4 regions of the Bradyrhizobium commune genome follow, and region 4 is predicted to be linked to each of the others. Evidence: predicted binding sites of a transcription regulator. Region 4 holds the regulator's gene; each other region holds the start of a gene.
What was found. Region 4 encodes PhoB, which activates phosphate uptake and scavenging genes when phosphate is short. Its sites were predicted from a motif close to TGTCATNNANCTGTCAT; they were not measured.

Region 1 (4,220 bases), 2.9 Mb from region 4:
TCGTGCCGAAGCCTTGCTCGCTGTAGATCGAGACATGGCCGTCGGATTGCTTGGCGAAACCATAGACCATGCTGAGCCCGAGACCCGAACCCTTGCCGACTTCCTTGGTGGTGAAGAACGGCTCGAACGCGCGCTCGATGACTTCCGGCGTCATGCCTTCGCCGTCATCGGTGACGGAGATCAGGGCGTAGCTTCCGGACGCCACTTCGGGATGGAGCGCACGGTAGTCCTCGTCGATCGCCGCCAACTCTGTGCTCAGCGTCAAATGTCCTCCGTTCGGCATCGCATCCTGTGCGTTGAGCGCAAGGTTGAGCACGGCGGATTCAAGCTGGGTGCGATCGGCGAAAGCCTGGATCGTGCCTGGCCCGAAGGCCGTCGTGATCTCGATGTTTTCGCGCAACGTCCGCTTGAACAGCTTGAGCATGAATTCGAGCAGCTCGCGGCAATCGATCGCCTGCGGCCGCAGCAGCTGGCGGCGGCTGAACGCGAGCAGCTGCTGCGTCAGCTCCGCGCCTCGCTCGCCCGACTGGCAGATATCGTCGGCGAACCGCCGCAAATCTGGTCTCGCCTTCAGCTGGTCGCTCAGTTGCTCGGCATTGCCGATGATGACGGTCAGGAGATTGTTGAAGTCATGGGCGATGCCGCCGGAGAGCTGGCCGACCGTCTCCATCTTCTGCGCCTGGTGGAGCTGCTGCTCGGTCAGCTTGCGCGCGGTCACGTCGTGGACGATGCCGACGAAGATCGGCTCGCCGTCCTGCGTCGCCTGGCCGACCGACAGATCCATAGGAAAGGTCGTCCCGTCCTTGCGCAGGCCGACCGCCTCGCCGCCGGTCGCGAAATGTCGTGCGCGGCTGCCGGGCCCGGGGCTGGCCTCGCCGGGAATCAAGAGCTGGATCTTCCGGTTCATCACCTCGCTGGCCTGATAGCCGAACAACCGCTCGCAGGCCGGATTGAACAGCAGGATGCGGTCGTCGGCATCGAACAGGATGACGCCGTCGACCGCGGTCTCGACGATCGCGGTGAGGCGCGCCACGCTCTCGCGCATCGCGCGCTGGGCGTCGTTGACCTGTTGCAGCAGCAGCGTCGCATCCCGGGTCTTGATCTCCTCCTCTTCGAGCGCGGCCTGGACTTTCCTGAGCTCGAACGGGGAGGGGATCGCCAGGATCTTCGGCAGCAGCGGCCAGAGCGCGCTGGCGGTGAACACCGACGCTACGGCGGTCGCCGCCTTGACCAGGCCCTCGATGCCGTAGACCGGGACCCACAGCGTGTAGATCGACAGCACATGCGTGAGGCCGCAGGCCATGATGAAGACTGCGAACGCCCAGAACACCCATCCGAACCTGAGGTCGCGCCGCCTGGTGACGAGGATCGCGAGCGCAAACGGGATCGAGAAATAGGCGAGGGCGATGCAGGCGTCCGAGACCACGTGGAGCCAGATCAGCTCGGGCTCCCACAACAGGCAGATGCCGTGCGGTGACAGCATCGACGAGTCGAGAAGGCGTTCAAAATAGGCCCACATGATTCCACCCTGATAGGCTCGCGGGCCGGAGTCGGCCCGCAACATTGGTGCCGCTGGACGGTTCCATTATCAACGTCTCATTCGTCTATGTGAGCCAAGGCAGCATCAAGGCTATTTTGCAGCCTGTGCACGATTTCGGGTCGACAATGCCGCGGGGGAGCGCCTTCAGGTGATTCGCCAGCACCCGAGCGGCGGGGCCGCGGGCCGCGGCGGCCCGGCGCGGCTTGCTGGCGCTCCGCGAGCGCGCTAGGACAGGCCATGGCCGTGTCCCTTTCAAGCGAATGTCCCCGGCGATGACGACGCCCGTGGCGCTCACCATCGCCGGCTCGGATTCGAGCGGCGGCGCCGGCATCCAGGCCGATCTGAAGACTTTTGCCGCGCTCGGCGTCTATGGCGCCTCCGCGATCACGGCGCTGACGGCGCAGAACACGACAGGCGTCACCGGCATTCACGCAGTGCCGGCGGAGTTCGTCACCGCGCAGATCGATGCTGTGTTCTCCGATCTCGATGTCGGTGCGGTGAAGATCGGCATGGTGGCGCAGGCGGCAAGCATCGACGCGATCGCGGCCGCGCTGTCGCGCTGGGCGCCGCGTCACGTCGTGCTCGATCCCGTGATGGTCGCAACCTCCGGCGACCGCCTGCTGGCCGCGGAGGCCGTCGAGGCCCTGCGCACGAAACTGATGCCGCTCGCCTCGGTGATCACGCCCAATCTGCCGGAGGCAGCGGCCCTGCTCGATGAGCCTGTCGCGCGCAGCGAAGCCGACATCGAAAGCCAGGGGCGTCGCCTGCTCGCGCTCGGTTGCCGTGCCGTGCTGATCAAGGGCGGGCACGGCGAGGGCGCCGAGAGCATCGACTATCTCGTCTCTCCCGATAACGCGATCGCGCTTTCGGCGCCGCGCGCTGCGACCCGCAACACCCATGGCACCGGCTGCTCGCTGTCTTCGGCGGTCGCGGCGGGTCTGGCCAGGGGCGAGGCGCTCGAGCAGGCGGCCCGCAACGCCAAGGCCTGGATCAGTGCGGCGATTGCGGCGGCCGACCGCTTCAGCGTTGGCCACGGCCACGGGCCGATCCATCATTTCCACAGATTCTACTGACGTCGGCCCTGCACCTCGGGGATCGCCGCCCGTTAACCAATAAGGCCATGCCCTTCCGGGCTCCTACGGGCCACTCATTGCCGCCTCATGTCGCCTGATTGTCGCATGCGACTGATATTCGCGGGGAGGGCGAGGCAAGGTTTGATTCGTATCTGAGGGTGCCTCAAAGGTTCAATCGTCATCCCCCTGTCACGGGAAATTGTTACGGGCGGTCGCATGGGAAGTTACGATGTGAGTGACGAGAGCCCGGAGCGGCGCTTTCGCACGTTGTTCATCTCCGATGTTCATCTCGGAGCCCGCGGCTCACAAGCCGACCTTTTGCTGGATTTTCTGCGCTACCACGACGCCGATACGATCTATCTCGTCGGCGACATCGTCGACGGCTGGGCGCTGAAATCGAGCTGGCACTGGCCGCAATCGCATAACGACCTGGTGCAAAAGCTGCTGCGCAAGGCGCGCAAGGGCGCCAAGATCATCTATGTGCCCGGCAACCACGACGAGTTCCTGCGCAACTATTACGGCACGCATTTCGGCGGCATCGACGTCGTCGAAAACACCGTTCACACCGGGGTGGACGGCAAGCGCTACCTCGTCATCCACGGCGACATCTTCGACCTCGTCGTGCAGAACGCGCGCTGGCTCGCCCATCTCGGCGACAAGGCCTACGACTTCGCGATCCAGATGAATCGCTTCGTCAACTTCTTCCGCCGCATGTTCGGCGTGCCTTATTGGTCGCTGTCGCAATGGGCCAAGCAGAAGGTCAAGAACGCGGTGAACTATATCGGCGCGTTCGAGCAGGCGCTCTCCGCCGAGGCGCGGCGCCATGATGCCGACGGCGTGATCTGCGGCCACATCCACTACGCCGTGATCCGCGACGAGAACGGCATCCGCTACATGAATTGCGGCGACTGGGTGGAGAGCTGCACCGCGCTCGTCGAGCACGATGACGGACATTTCGAGATCATCACCTGGGCCGATCATCTGCGGAAGCCGGCACAAGTTCCGCAGGTGGCAGCAAGGGCTGCTTGATGCGCATCCTGGTCGCGACCGACGCCTGGCACCCGCAAGTCAACGGTGTGGTTCGGACGCTGACCAAGCTTGCTGACGCAGCCCAAGGCCTTGGCGTCGATGGGCGCGGCGTCGAATTCGCATTCCTCACGCCGCAATCGTTTCGAACCTTTGCGATGCCGAGCTACCGCGATGTGCGGCTCGCCATGCCGCGCCCGGCCCGTATCGCGAAGCTGATCGAGGAAGCGCGTCCCGACAGCATTCATATCGCCACGGAAGGGCCGATCGGCCTGATGGTCCGCCGCTATTGCCGGCAGCGCAAGCTGCCGTTCACGACCAGCTTCCACACCCGTTTTCCCGAATATGTCCGCGCCCGCGTGCCGGTTCCGGGCGCACTGATCTGGCGGGCATTGCGCCGCTTCCACGCGCCCAGCCGCGCCGTGATGGCGGCAACGTCTGCGCTCGCGCGCGAGCTGACCGACCGCGGCTTTGACAATGTCGTGCTCTGGCCGCGCGGTGTCGACACCAAACTGTTCCACCCCCGCGCCATCGATCTCTGCCTGCCGGCGCCGGTGTTCCTCTCGGTCGGCCGCGTCGCC
Region 2 (4,220 bases), 380 kb from region 4:
AACCCGGAAAGCCCGAGGAGACGACCATGTCCGTGAACGTCCTCTACAAGACCAGCGCAAAAGCCACCGGCGGCCGTGACGGCCATGCAGCGACCCTCGACGGCGCGCTCGACGTCAAGCTCACCACGCCGAAGGAGCTCGGCGGCGGCGGCGGCGCCGGCAACAATCCCGAACAGCTGTTTGCGGCAGGCTACGCCGCCTGCTTCATCGGCGCCATGAAGTTCGTGGCCTCCCAGGGCGGCCCGAAGGTCCCGGCCGACGCCTCCGTCACCTCGACCGTGGGTATCGGCCCGCGCTCGGCCGGCGGCTTTGGCCTCGACATCGATCTCGCCGTCTCGCTGCCGGGCCTTGCCCGCGCGGAGGCCGAGACGCTGGTCGAGAAGGCGCATCAGGTGTGCCCCTACTCCAATGCGACGCGCGGCAATGTCGACGTTCGTTTGACGGTCGTCTGATCGTCGATGCCGATCGGTCGGCCCGGGATATCCCGGGCCGGCCACTTCTGCTTGATTTGCCACGTTGCGGGATTGCACCGCGGCGTCGCATACGGCCCCACGCAACAAGCCATTGCTGGCGCAAAAAAACCTCGCTAGGCCTGTGATCAAATCTCGACACAGGGGAAGCGAAGACATGACTGAAGCCGCCAGTTCTAACGCTGCCGCGGGCGCAATGAGCGGACTGCGCGTCATCGATCTCACGCGCGTGCTTGGCGGTCCCTACTGCACCCAGATCCTTGCCGACCACGGCGCCGACGTGATCAAGGTCGAGCCGCCCGCCGGCGACGAGGTGCGCGACTGGGGCCCTCCCTTCCACGACGAGGACGCGGCCTATTTCGTCGGCATCAACCGCAACAAGCGCTCGATCGGCCTCGACCTCGCCTCCGAGGGCGGCCGCATCGTGCTGCTCAAGATGCTGGAGACGGCCGACGTCCTGATCGAGAATTTCAAGCCGGGCACGCTGGAGAAATGGGGCATCGGCAACGACGTGCTCAGCAGGAAATTCCCGCGCTTGGTGCATTGCCGGATCTGCGGCTTCGGCGCCGACGGCCCGCGCGGTGGCAATCCCGGCTATGACGCCATCATCCAGGCGATGACCGGCATGATCGCGGCAACCGGCTCGCCCGAGAGCGGCCCGATGCGGATCGGCGTGCCGCTGGTCGACATCACCACCGGTCTTTACGCGGCGATCGGCATCCTGATGGCGCTGTCGGAGCGGCAGCGCTCCGGCAAGGGCCAGTTCCTGGAGACGACGCTGTACGAGGCCGGCCTTGCGATCATGCATCCGCACACCGCGAATTATTTCATGCATGGCAAGCCGCCGGGCCTGACCGGCAACGAGCATCCCAACCTCGTGCCCTATGCGATCTTCCCGACCAAGACCGACAACATCTTCATCGGCGTCGGCAATGACGGCACCTTCCGCAAGCTCGCCAAGGAGATCGGCAAGCCCGAGCTCGGCACCGACCCGCGCTTTGCCCGCAACAAGGACCGCATCGCCAATCGCGATGCGCTGCGCGCCGAGCTTGCCGCCGTGTTCAGCCAGCACGAGGCCGAGCCACTGTGCAATCGGCTGCTGGCCGCGGGCCTGCCCGCAGGGCCCGTGCAGAAGATCGACCAGGCGTTGACCAACCCGCACACGATCGCGCGCGGCGATGTCATCGAGAAGGATTGGTACAAGGGGGTCGCCTCGCCGATCCGGCTCGATCGCAGCAAGCCCAGCCTGCGCCGGCTGCCGCCGAAATTCAGCCAGCACTCCCAGGAGGTGCTGGGCGAGTTCGGCTACTCCAAGTCGGAGATCGACGCGATGGTCGAGAAAGGCGTTGTCTGCGGCCCCGAGCGCAAGCGCTAGTTGGCCCACTCCCTCTCCCGCTTGCGGGAGAGGGTTGGGGAGAGGGTATCCGCGACGGGACAATCCCCCAGAGGATAAAGCCCTCACCCGCGCTGCGCGCGACCTCTCCCGCAAGCGGGAGAGGTTTTCGAACCCGCGGCCTGCTTGTTAGCCTCACACGTCCAATGCCGCACTGCGGCGCGGGCGCGGATGTGCACTGCGAACGGAGGCTGCCTGCTCCACCCTTCGCCTATTTGACGACTTCCCATTTGGCCGCGCTTGCTGCTTTCGTTTCTCCCGCCTACACAGTCATGTGAACGTCATATGGCGCTGCTAGCGCAAGCGATCTTTTTGACGGCTGAGGGAGGTATTCTTGATGGCTCTTCGACACTTTGGGGCGGCTGCCGCATTTGCAGTCACGGTTGGCATGACGGCTTCGCCGGCGCTCGCCGTCACTGAGATCCAGTGGTGGCACGCGATGACGGGCGCGAACAACGACGTCATCGTCAAGCTCGCCAACGACTTCAACGCGTCGCAGAGCGATTTCAAGGTGATCCCGACCTACAAGGGCAACTACGCCGACACGATGAACGCGGGCATCGCCGCCTTCCGGGCCGGCAACGCCCCGCACATCATGCAGGTGTTCGAAGTCGGCACCGCGACCATGATGGCCGCGACCGGCGCCGTGAAGCCGGTCTACAAGCTGATGGCCGACGCCGGCGAGAAGTTCGATCCGAAGAACTATCTGTCCGCGATCACCGGCTATTACTCGACCTCGAAGGGCGAGATGCTGTCCTTCCCCTTCAACTCGTCGTCGACCGTCATGTGGGTGAACCTCGACGAGCTCAAGAAGGCGAACGTCGAGATCCCGAAGACCTGGCCCGAGACGTTCGAGGCTGCCAAGAAGCTGCATGACAACGGTCATCCGACCTGCGGCTTCTCGGGCTCCTGGATCACCTGGGTCAATCTCGAGCAGCTCTCCGCCTGGCACAACGTGCCGCTCGCCAGCAAGGCCAACGGTCTCGACGGCTTCGACACCGTGCTCGAGTTCAACGGACCGCTCCAGGTCAAGCATCTCGAGAAGCTGGTCGAGCTCCAGAAGGACAAGACCTACGACTATGCCGGCCGCACCAATACCGGCGAAGGCCGCTTCACCTCGGGCGAATGCGCGATCTACCTGACCTCGTCGGCCTTCTTCGGCAACGTCAAGGCGCAGGCCAAGTTCGCCTTCAACGCCGTGCCGATGCCGTACTATCCCGACGTCAAGGGCGCGCCGCAGAACTCGATCATCGGCGGCGCTTCGCTCTGGGTCATGGGCGGCAAGTCGGCCGACGAATACAAGGGCGTCGCAAAATTCCTGACCTTCCTCTCGGACACCGATCGCCAGGTCTACATCCACAAGGCGTCCGGCTATCTGCCGATCACCAAGGCGGCCTACGAGAAGGCGAAGGCCGAGGGCTTCTACAAGGATCAGCCCTATCTCGAGACCCCGCTGCTCGAGCTGACCAACAAGGAGCCGACCGAGAATTCGCGCGGTCTGCGCCTCGGCAACATGGTGCAGCTGCGTGACGTCTGGTCGGAAGAGATCGAGCAGGCGCTCGCCGGCAAGAAGACCGCCAAGCAGGCGCTGGATGCGGCTGTCGAGCGCGGCAACGCGATGCTGCGGCAGTTCGAAAAGACCGCCGTAAAATAAGGCGACGGCGACGGCAGGCCGCACGACGAGCGGCCTGCCGGCGCCACCCATCATGCAAAAGCAAGCCATTTTCCAATCAAAGCTATTGCCCTACGTGCTGGTCGCCCCGCAACTCGCGGTCGTCCTGATTTTCTTCTATTGGCCGGCCTTGCAGGCGGTGATCCAGTCCTTCCTGCTCCAGGACGCCTTCGGTCTCTCCTCGAACTTCGTCTGGTTCGACAATTATATCGAGCTGTTCAAGGACCCCGCTTATTTCGCGTCCATCATCCGGACCTTCTTCTTCTCGTTCGCGATCGCGGTCTCGTCGCTGTCCTTTGCGCTGCTGCTCGCCGTGATGGCCGACAAGCCGCTGCGCGGCTCGACGCTCTACCGCACGCTGCTGATCTGGCCCTATGCGGTCGCCCCGCCCGTCGTCGGCGTGCTCTGGATCTTCATGCTGCATCCTTCGCTGGGCGTGCTCGCGCGCTATCTGCGCGGCGCCGGCATCGACTGGAATCCGCTGCTCAACGGCGACCAGGCCGCAGCGCTGATCATCCTGGCGGCTGCCTGGAAGCAGATCTCCTATAATTTCCTGTTCTTCCTCGCCGGCCTGCAAGCGATCCCGAAAAGCGTGTTCGAGGCCGCCGCGATCGACGGCGCGCGCCCGATGCGGCGGTTCTGGACCGTGACCTTCCCACTGCTGTCGCCGACCATCTTCTTCCTG
Region 3 (4,220 bases), 1.2 Mb from region 4:
CGCGCCAGTGGAGTGGATGGCGATCGCGAGCACGCCCGCCATCGGCCCGAGGCCGAAGGCGATGACGAAGATCAGTGCGAAGACGATGCCGGGCACCGTGCGGGCGAATTCGAGCAGGCGCCGAACCGTGAAGCGCAGCCAGGGCGCGGGCGAGGTGTTTTCAGCGGCGAAAAAATTGAGCCCGAAGGCGAGGACGGCGCCGGACAGCGTGCCGACATAACTGATCAGCAGCGTCTCGCCGAGCAGCTTCAGCCATTTATGCAGGCCCCAGAACCACTCGCCGAAATTAGTCCAGACCCGCTGACCGTTGTCGAGGGTGAGGATTCGGTCGAAATAGCTGATGAAGTTGCCGAAATAGGTGAAGAAGGTGCGCAAATTCACTTCGGCGCCGATCGAGGCCACGATCAGCGCGACCACGAACAAGGCGAGCCCCGCCAGCAGCCGCAGGCGCTTGCGCGCAACCGCCTTGCGATAGGTGGCGTTCAGGGCGGCGAGCTGCTGCTCGGGAAGGATCGCAACCGCAATCGTCATCGATCACACGGGTCCATCAAGAAAAGAGCCGGGTCCATCGACCCGGCTCGAGTAGCGTCGTCCCGACGAAATCAGGACGCCTTCTTGCGCAAAGCGTCGACGAACTTAATCAGCTCGATGGTCTTGTTGTAATCGTCGTTGGCGATCGGCTCCCACGGCTTGTTCTTGCCGTCGGAGAGCTTCTTGAACGCCTCGGGATCCTTCTGCGCCGCATCGAGGAAGGCCTTCTTGATCGCGGCCTTCATGTCGTCGGGCAGATCGCTGAGATAGGCGTAGGGCGAGTTGATGATGAGGTCGGACTTCACAATGATGCGGAAGTCTTCCTTCTTCATCACGGTGCCGTCGGTCGACTTAACCATGCCCTTGTTGAGCATGCGGGTCAGGTTGGAATCGTCGTCGGCGTTCCACCAATTGGCGGCGACGTCGACGGTGCCCTGGGCCAGCGCCAGCACGGCATTCTCGTGGCTGCCGGTGAAGACGACCTTGGAGAAATAGGCGTCGGGATCGATGCCCATCGCGTTCAGCTTGAAGCGCGGCATGTTGTTGCCCGAGGTCGAGTTCGGATCGACCAGGCCAAGGTTCTTGCCCTTGAGGTCTTCGATCTTCTGGTACGGCGACTTCGCCAGCACGTAGAACACCGAGTAATAGCCCTTCGAGCCGTCGGCATTGACGTCGATGACGAAGGCGTCGGTCTTGACGCCGGTCAGGCGGGCGCGGGCGAACGAGGCCGGGCCGTAGTAGCCGATGTGGATGTTGCCAGCGCGCTGCCCCTCGATGACCGCGGCGTAGTCGTTGGCGACACGCAGCGTCACCTTCACACCGAGCTCCTTCGACAGGTAGTTGATGAAGGGGCCGTAACGCTCGGTGACGCCGGAGCCGTTCTCGGCCGGGATCACGGCGAAGGTGATCTCCGGGTATTTGGTCTTCCAGTCTTCGGCGGAGGCGGATCCGGCGAAGGTGAGCGCGGCGGCGCCGGCAAGAATTAATCTGCGAGTGATCATGATACCCTCTTCATCGGTTGGGATCGGTGGACGCAAAAACGGGCAACGACAGGTGCGCCGCGGCTCAAGCCGCAGCGGCGGTTCCGAGCGCCGGGACACCCTCGGGCGCCGGCGCAGGCGTGCCGCCCATGACGTCGGCGGCTTCGAGATCGTAGAGCTCGCGCGCAACCAGATCGGTCAGCTCCGCCGGCGCGCCGTCGAACACCACCCGGCCCTGCGCCATGCCGATCAGGCGGTCGCAATAGCTGCGCGCCAGGTCGAGCGAATGCAGGTTGCAGAGCACGGTGATGCCGAAATGCTTGTTGATGCGCAAAAGCGCATCCATCACGATCTTGGTGTTGCGCGGGTCGAGCGAGGCGATCGGCTCGTCGGCAAGGATGATGTCGGGCTGCTGCACCAGGGCACGGGCAATCGCCACGCGCTGCTGCTGGCCGCCGGAGAGCTGGTCGGCGCGCTGGGCGGCGAGTGCTGCGATATCGAACTGCTCGAGCGCCGACATCGCCAGCGCCTTGTCCTGCTCGGGCCAGATCTGCGACAGCGAGCGCCAGGCCGGCATGGTGGCCAGACGTCCCATCAAGACGTTGGTCAGAACGTCGAGCCGGCCGACCAGGTTGAACTGCTGGAAGATCATCGCGGAGCGCGCCCGCCACTGCCGCAGCTCCTTGCCGCGCAGCGCGGTGACGTCGAGGCCGTCGAACAGGATGCGGCCCTGTGTCGGCGTCGCGAGGCGATTGATCATGCGCAGCATGGTCGATTTGCCGGCGCCGGAGCGCCCGATCACACCGACGAAGCTGCCGGGGGCAATTTGAAACGAAGCGTCGTCCACCGCGGCTTTTGCGCCGAAGCGGCACGTCAGACCTTCCACCACCAGCATGCAGGGCTCCAGAGTAGCTGGCTCCCACCGCTATCGCCGGCGCTTGACAGTTGTGTGACACGCACGCTGCGGTGCGGCGATCCTACACACCTCGTCCCCTGTCATCGCTTCGTCATGACATTGTCATCAAGCGACTCGATGACGGGCGCCCGCCCTCGAATTTTCGGATGCAGCATGGCCAAGGTGCTTTCGGTCCAGCCGACCATCGATCCTTCGGCGAAGCTGCACGAGACCAGGCTTGGCGCCTATACCGAGGTCGGCGCCCGCACCATCCTGCATGAAGTCGCGATGGGAGATTATTCCTACGTCGTGAACGACGCAGAGATCACCTACACGACGATCGGAAAATTCTGCTCGATTGCGGCGGTGACGCGCATCAATCCCGGCAATCATCCGATGCATCGCGCGACGCAGGCGCATTTCACCTATCGCTCCAGTGCCTACTTCCCGGGCGAGAGCGACGACGAGGAATTCTTCGACTGGCGGCGCCAGCATCACGTCCATATCGGCCATGACGTCTGGATCGGCCATGGCGCGATCGTGCTGCCCGGCCGCAACATCGGCACCGGCGCGGTGATCGCGGCCGGCGCCATCGTCACCAAGGACGTGCCGGCCTACGCCATCGTCGCCGGCAATCCGGCGCGGATCGTGCGCCGCCGGTTCTCGGAAGAGGTTGCCGGACGGCTTGCAAGGCTGGCATGGTGGGACTGGGATCACGACAAATTGCGTGCAGCGCTGCCCGATTTCCGCAAGCTCGCGATTGAAGATTTCCTGACGACATACGAAGCAGGAGCACATTCCTCTGCCAGCAAACGAACCGTGGTCGCGTGACAGACATTTTCCTTGAAGGTGGCCGGGCCCTGATCGGCTCCGAGCTCGTCGAAACTTCACTCGCCGTGTCCGGCACGGACATCGCGCAGGTCGATGCGCCCCGCGGTCGCGCGCGGCTGGCGATCGACGCCCGCAATTTGCTGGTGCTGCCCGGCATCGTCGATCTCCATGGCGACGCCTTCGAGCGGCAGATGATGCCGCGCGCCGGCGTCGATTTCCCGATCGACGTCGCGCTCGCCGACACCGACCGCCAGGTCATCAGCAACGGCATCACCACGGTGTTCCACGCGACGACCTGGTCGTGGGAGCCGGGGCTGCGCAGCGGCGACAATGCGCGGCGCCTGCTCGAGGCGATCGAGCGGCAGCGCCCGCATTTCGCCGCCGATACCCGCTTCCATCTGCGGCACGAGACCTACAATCTCGACGCCGAGGCCGAGATCGGCCAGTGGCTCGCCGAGGGCCGTGTCGACCTGTTCGCCTTCAACGACCACATGGACGGGGTCGTCGCCGACATCTCCAATCCGCGCAAGCGCAACCGCATGGTGGAGCGCACGGGACTGTCGAGCGAGGATTTTGACAGGCTCGTCGCCCATATCGTGTCACGCGCAGCCGACGTTCCGGCGTCGATCATCCGGCTCGCTGCTGCGGCACGCAGCGCCGAGGTCCGGATGCTCTCGCATGACGATGCCACGCCGGCGATGCGCCGGGCATTTCGCGAGATGGGCGTGACGCTCGCCGAATTTCCGGTCAACGAGGAGACGGCGCGCGAGGCCGCGAACCATGGCGATGCCATCGTCTACGGCGCGCCGAATGTCTTGCGCGGCGGCAGCCACACCGGCTGGACCAGGGCGTCCGACATGATCGCAAAAGGGCTCTGCTCGGTGCTGGCGTCGGATTACTACTACCCTGCGCCGCTGCTCGCCACGTTCCGGCTCGCGGCCGACGGCGTGCTGCCACTGACCGAGGCCTGGAAACTGGTCTCA
Region 4 (4,220 bases):
ATGGACGACCGCGTCGAGAAGGCGCTGCGCGGCGGCGCGCTGTGGAACGAGGTCAAGGACAAGTTGAATGCGAGCGGCCTGTCGCTCTCCGGCGGCCAGCAGCAGCGCCTCTGCATCGCCCGTACCGTCGCGGTGCGGCCCGAGGTGATCCTGTTCGACGAGCCCTGCTCGGCGCTCGATCCGATCTCGACCGCCAAGGTCGAGGAGCTGATCCAGGAATTGAGCGAGAACTACACCATCGCGATCGTCACCCACAACATGCAGCAGGCGGCGCGCGTCTCCGACAAGACCGCGTTCATGTATCTCGGCGAGCTGATCGAGTTCGACGACACCAGCAAGATCTTCACGTCGCCGACCGACCGGCGCACGCAGGATTACATCACCGGCCGGTTCGGCTGAGGAGACAGGACATGGGTTCGGAACATACCGCAAAAGCCTTCGACTCCGACCTTCAGGAGCTGACCCGGCTGGTCGCCGAGATGGGCGGCCTCGCCGAGCGCATGATCGTCGATTCCGTCGACGCGCTGATCCGGCGCGACGTCGCGCTCGGCCAGCGCGTGGTCGCAACCGACGTCGAGATCGACGCGCTCCAGAAGAAGATCGAGGAACGCGCCGTGCTCACCATCGCCCGCCGCCAGCCGATGGCGGTCGATTTGCGCGAGATCGTCGGCGCCATGCGGGTTGCGACCGATCTCGAGCGGATCGGCGACCTCGCCAAGAACATGGGCAAGCGCGTCGCGGCGCTGGAGACCGATTTTCATCCGCTGAAGCTGTTCCGCGGCCTCGAGCACATGACCGATCTCGTGCAGCAGCAGGTCAAGTCGGTGCTGGACGCCTATGCCGCGCACGATCTGCCGGCGGCGATGGCGGTGTGGAAGGGCGACGAGGAAGTCGACGCCATCTGCACCTCGCTGTTCCGCGAGCTCCTCACCTACATGATGGAGGATCCGCGCAATATCTCGTTCTGCATTCACCTGATGTTCTGCGCCAAGAACATCGAGCGGATCGGCGACCATGCCACCAACATCGCCGAGACGGTGTTCTACATGATCGAAGGTCAGGCCATCACCGACAAGCGGCCGAAGGGCGACATGACGACCTTCGCCGCGCCGGTCCCGAATACGTAAGGAGCGACGACCCCATGGGCGCACGCATTATGGTGGTTGAAGACGAGGAAGCTCTGACCGAGCTTCTGCGTTACAACCTCGAAGGCGACGGCTATGACGTCGAGACGGTGATGCGCGGCGACGACGCCGACACCCGTCTCAAGGAGCACATCCCCGATCTGATCGTGCTCGACTGGATGCTGCCGGGTCTCTCCGGCATCGAGCTGTGCCGACGGCTGCGCGCCCGGTCCGACACCAAGCAGCTGCCGATCATCATGCTGACCGCACGCGGCGAGGAGAGCGAGCGGGTTCGCGGGCTCGCGACCGGCGCCGACGACTACATCGTCAAGCCGTTCTCGGTCCCCGAGCTTTTGGCCCGCGTGAAAGGCCTGCTGCGGCGCGCAAGCCCCGAGCGGCTCGCCACGGTGCTCGCTTTCGGCGACATCGAGCTCGACCGTGAAAAGCGCCGCGTGGCGCGCTCGGGCCGGCCGATCGATCTTGGCCCGACCGAATATCGCCTGCTCGAGTTCTTCCTGGAGCATCCCGGTCGCGTGTTCTCGCGCGAGCAGCTGCTCGACAGCGTCTGGGGCCGCGACATCTATATCGACGAGCGCACCGTCGACGTGCATATCGGCCGCCTGCGCAAGCTGCTCAATCTCGGCCGCGAGCAGGACCCGATCCGCACCGTCCGCGGCGCCGGCTATGCGCTGGATGATCGGTTCGCGAAGGCCGAGCAGACGTAAGCCGACCTGAAGCGCGATGAGATTGGGATGAATCGTCATCGCGCTTTAGGTTGTTGTTCGAGCATGATCTTTTCGGAAAACCGCTGCGCACTTTTCCGGATCATGCTTTAGCGAGCTGCCGCTACAAAATCGGTGCCGTCCCGGCGAAGGCCGGGACCCATAACCCCAGGGCGTAGTTGTTGCGCGAAGAGGGTAACTCCGAGTCTCCTTAACCACATCTGCCGGTGGTTATGGGTCCCGGCCTTCGCCGGGACGACAGCGGAGTTTGTTGAGCCGTTATCACGACGGCTCCTAAACTTGACTCAGATCTATCTCAGCGCGGCGGCTTCGCGGGCGCCCGCCGCCGATCCGCGGCCGGTTGATACGCCACCCGCGAATGCTGGGCGCAATAGGGCAGGCCGGAGAGCGCCTTGCCGCCGCAGAAGAAGAAATCCGGGCTCGAGGGATCGCCGACCGGCCAGTGGCAGGTCGCCTCGTTCAGCTCCAGCAGCGACAGCCGCTGGCTCATCGGCACCACGTTGTCGTAGGTGACCGGTTCGGCCTCGACCTCGATCTCGAAGGCCTGCGCCAAGGCGGTGTTGCCGCGCGCAATGGGACGGCTCACCCGCATCATATGCTGCGCGGGACGCGCCTTGCGCGGCCGGGGAGCCGCCGACGACGGGCTCTTGGCACGGCCGGACAGGCCGAGCCGGTGCACCTTGCCGATCACGGCGTTACGGGTCACATTGCCGAGCTCGGCCGCGATCTGGCTGGCCGAAAGTCCTGCTTCCCAGAGCTTTTTCAACTGCTCGACGCGATCGTCGGACCAGGTCAAAACCGTCATTGCACCCTTTCCTTCGTCGCGCGCCAGCCATCCTGGGGCGGCACGACGAATGCCTAAGCCTCGAAAAACCCATGCCGCCAGAATCCCTTAAGGCTCGCCGGGCACAACAATGCGCCCGAACGTTTACGCCGGTACATGAGGACTTTTGGGATCAGAACTGCCGCACGAGATGTCGTATCTGACAAGCCAAACGCTACAATATGGCGTGACTCGCGCGCAAGAGTCCGCCGACTCGCTTCCACATGTTCCGTGGCGAAAACTCCGCAAATTCGCCACCGCAAGACTACGGATTCAGCGTTTCGCGAGGCTGTCCGGTGGCATTGACACCCGTGGCGCCAAGCATAAGATAGTGACGCGTGCCGCCCTTAAAAGGCGGCACGTTTCGTTTTCCGGACCGGTCAATGGTGCGCTGCGTAAGGCGCCTCAGGCCATCCGAAACGCCCAAATGACAGCCAAAAGAGACGGTCATGACCAACAGCGCCGCGCCGCATCTGCTTCCCGTTTTCGCCAGGGCCAACATCGGCTTCGAGCGCGGCGAGGGCGTCTGGCTGATCGCGACCAATGGCGATCGCTATCTCGATTTCACCTCGGGCGTGGCGGTGAACGCGCTCGGTCATGCCCATCCCGCGCTGGTCAAGGCGCTGCAGGAGCAGGCCACAAAACTCTGGCACATGTCGAACCTGTTTCAGAGCCCGGACGGCGAGAAGCTCGCTGTCCGCCTCTGCAACGAAAGCTTTGCTGACTTCGTATTCTTCTGCAATTCCGGCGCCGAAGCGCTGGAGGGCGTGATCAAGCTGGTGCGGCATCATCACTTCTCCAAGGGCCATCCGGAGCGTTACCGCATCATCACCTTCGAAGGCGCTTTCCACGGCCGCACGCTGGCGACCCTGGCTGCCACGGGCTCCGAAAAATATCTCGAAGGCTTTGGTCCGCCGATGGATGGCTTCGACCAGGTGCCGCATGGCGACATCGAGGCCGTCAAGAAGGCGATCGGTCCGCAGACCGCCGGCATCCTGATCGAGCCGATCCAGGGCGAAGGCGGCGTGCGTTCGTCGCCGCCCGCCTTCCTCAAGGCGCTGCGCCAGCTTTGCGACGAGAAGGGCCTGCTGCTCGCGTTTGACGAGGTGCAGACCGGCATGGGCCGCACCGGCGATCTCTTCGCTCATCGGCGCACTGGCGTCACACCCGACGTGATGTCGCTCGCCAAGGCGCTCGGCGGCGGCTTCCCGATCGGCGCAGTGCTCGCCACCGCCGACGCCGCGGCCGGCATGGGTCCCGGCTCGCACGGCTCGACCTTCGGCGGCAATCCGCTCGCGATTTCGGCGGCGAACGCCGTGCTCGACGTCATGCTCAAGCCCGGCTTCTTCGATCACGTGCAAAAGATGTCGCTGCTGCTCAAGCAGAAGCTCGCCTCCGTGATCGATCGTCATCCCGACATCGTCAGCGAAGTGCGCGGCGAGGGGCTCTTGATCGGCATCAAGGCCGTGGTGCCCTCCGGCGATCTGGTCGCAGCGCTACGCAATGAAAAGCTGCTCACCGTCGGCGCCG

Region 1: the regulator PhoB is predicted to act here: its motif matches at 2,790-2,806, upstream of IC761_RS12165 (UDP-2,3-diacylglucosamine diphosphatase).
Region 2: the regulator PhoB is predicted to act here: its motif matches at 2,132-2,148, upstream of ugpB (sn-glycerol-3-phosphate ABC transporter substrate-binding protein UgpB).
Region 3: the regulator PhoB is predicted to act here: its motif matches at 2,450-2,466, upstream of phnC (phosphonate ABC transporter ATP-binding protein).

What each region holds. Positions count from the first base shown of each region.
Region 1 is NZ_CP061379.1:2,590,368-2,594,587, forward strand. Features, by position in the region: gene IC761_RS12155 (PAS domain S-box protein) at 1-1,519, opposite strand, end outside; gene thiD (bifunctional hydroxymethylpyrimidine kinase/phosphomethylpyrimidine kinase) at 1,813-2,613, shown strand; gene IC761_RS12165 (UDP-2,3-diacylglucosamine diphosphatase) at 2,830-3,642, shown strand; gene IC761_RS12170 (glycosyltransferase family 4 protein) at 3,642-4,220, shown strand, end outside.
Region 2 is NZ_CP061379.1:111,098-115,317, forward strand. Features, by position in the region: gene IC761_RS00490 (organic hydroperoxide resistance protein) at 27-452, shown strand; gene IC761_RS00495 (CaiB/BaiF CoA transferase family protein) at 628-1,845, shown strand; gene ugpB (sn-glycerol-3-phosphate ABC transporter substrate-binding protein UgpB) at 2,201-3,517, shown strand; gene ugpA (sn-glycerol-3-phosphate ABC transporter permease UgpA) at 3,570-4,220, shown strand, end outside.
Region 3 is NZ_CP061379.1:919,300-923,519, reverse strand. Features, by position in the region: gene phnE (phosphonate ABC transporter, permease protein PhnE) at 1-531, opposite strand, end outside; gene phnD (phosphonate ABC transporter substrate-binding protein) at 603-1,532, opposite strand; gene phnC (phosphonate ABC transporter ATP-binding protein) at 1,597-2,406, opposite strand; gene IC761_RS04375 (LbetaH domain-containing protein) at 2,581-3,237, shown strand; gene IC761_RS04370 (alpha-D-ribose 1-methylphosphonate 5-triphosphate diphosphatase) at 3,234-4,220, shown strand, end outside.
Region 4 is NZ_CP061379.1:7,352,653-7,356,872, reverse strand. Features, by position in the region: gene pstB (phosphate ABC transporter ATP-binding protein PstB) at 1-399, shown strand, start outside; gene phoU (phosphate signaling complex protein PhoU) at 411-1,127, shown strand; gene phoB (phosphate regulon transcriptional regulator PhoB) at 1,142-1,849, shown strand; gene IC761_RS34540 (GcrA family cell cycle regulator) at 2,163-2,672, opposite strand; gene IC761_RS34535 (aspartate aminotransferase family protein) at 3,140-4,220, shown strand, end outside.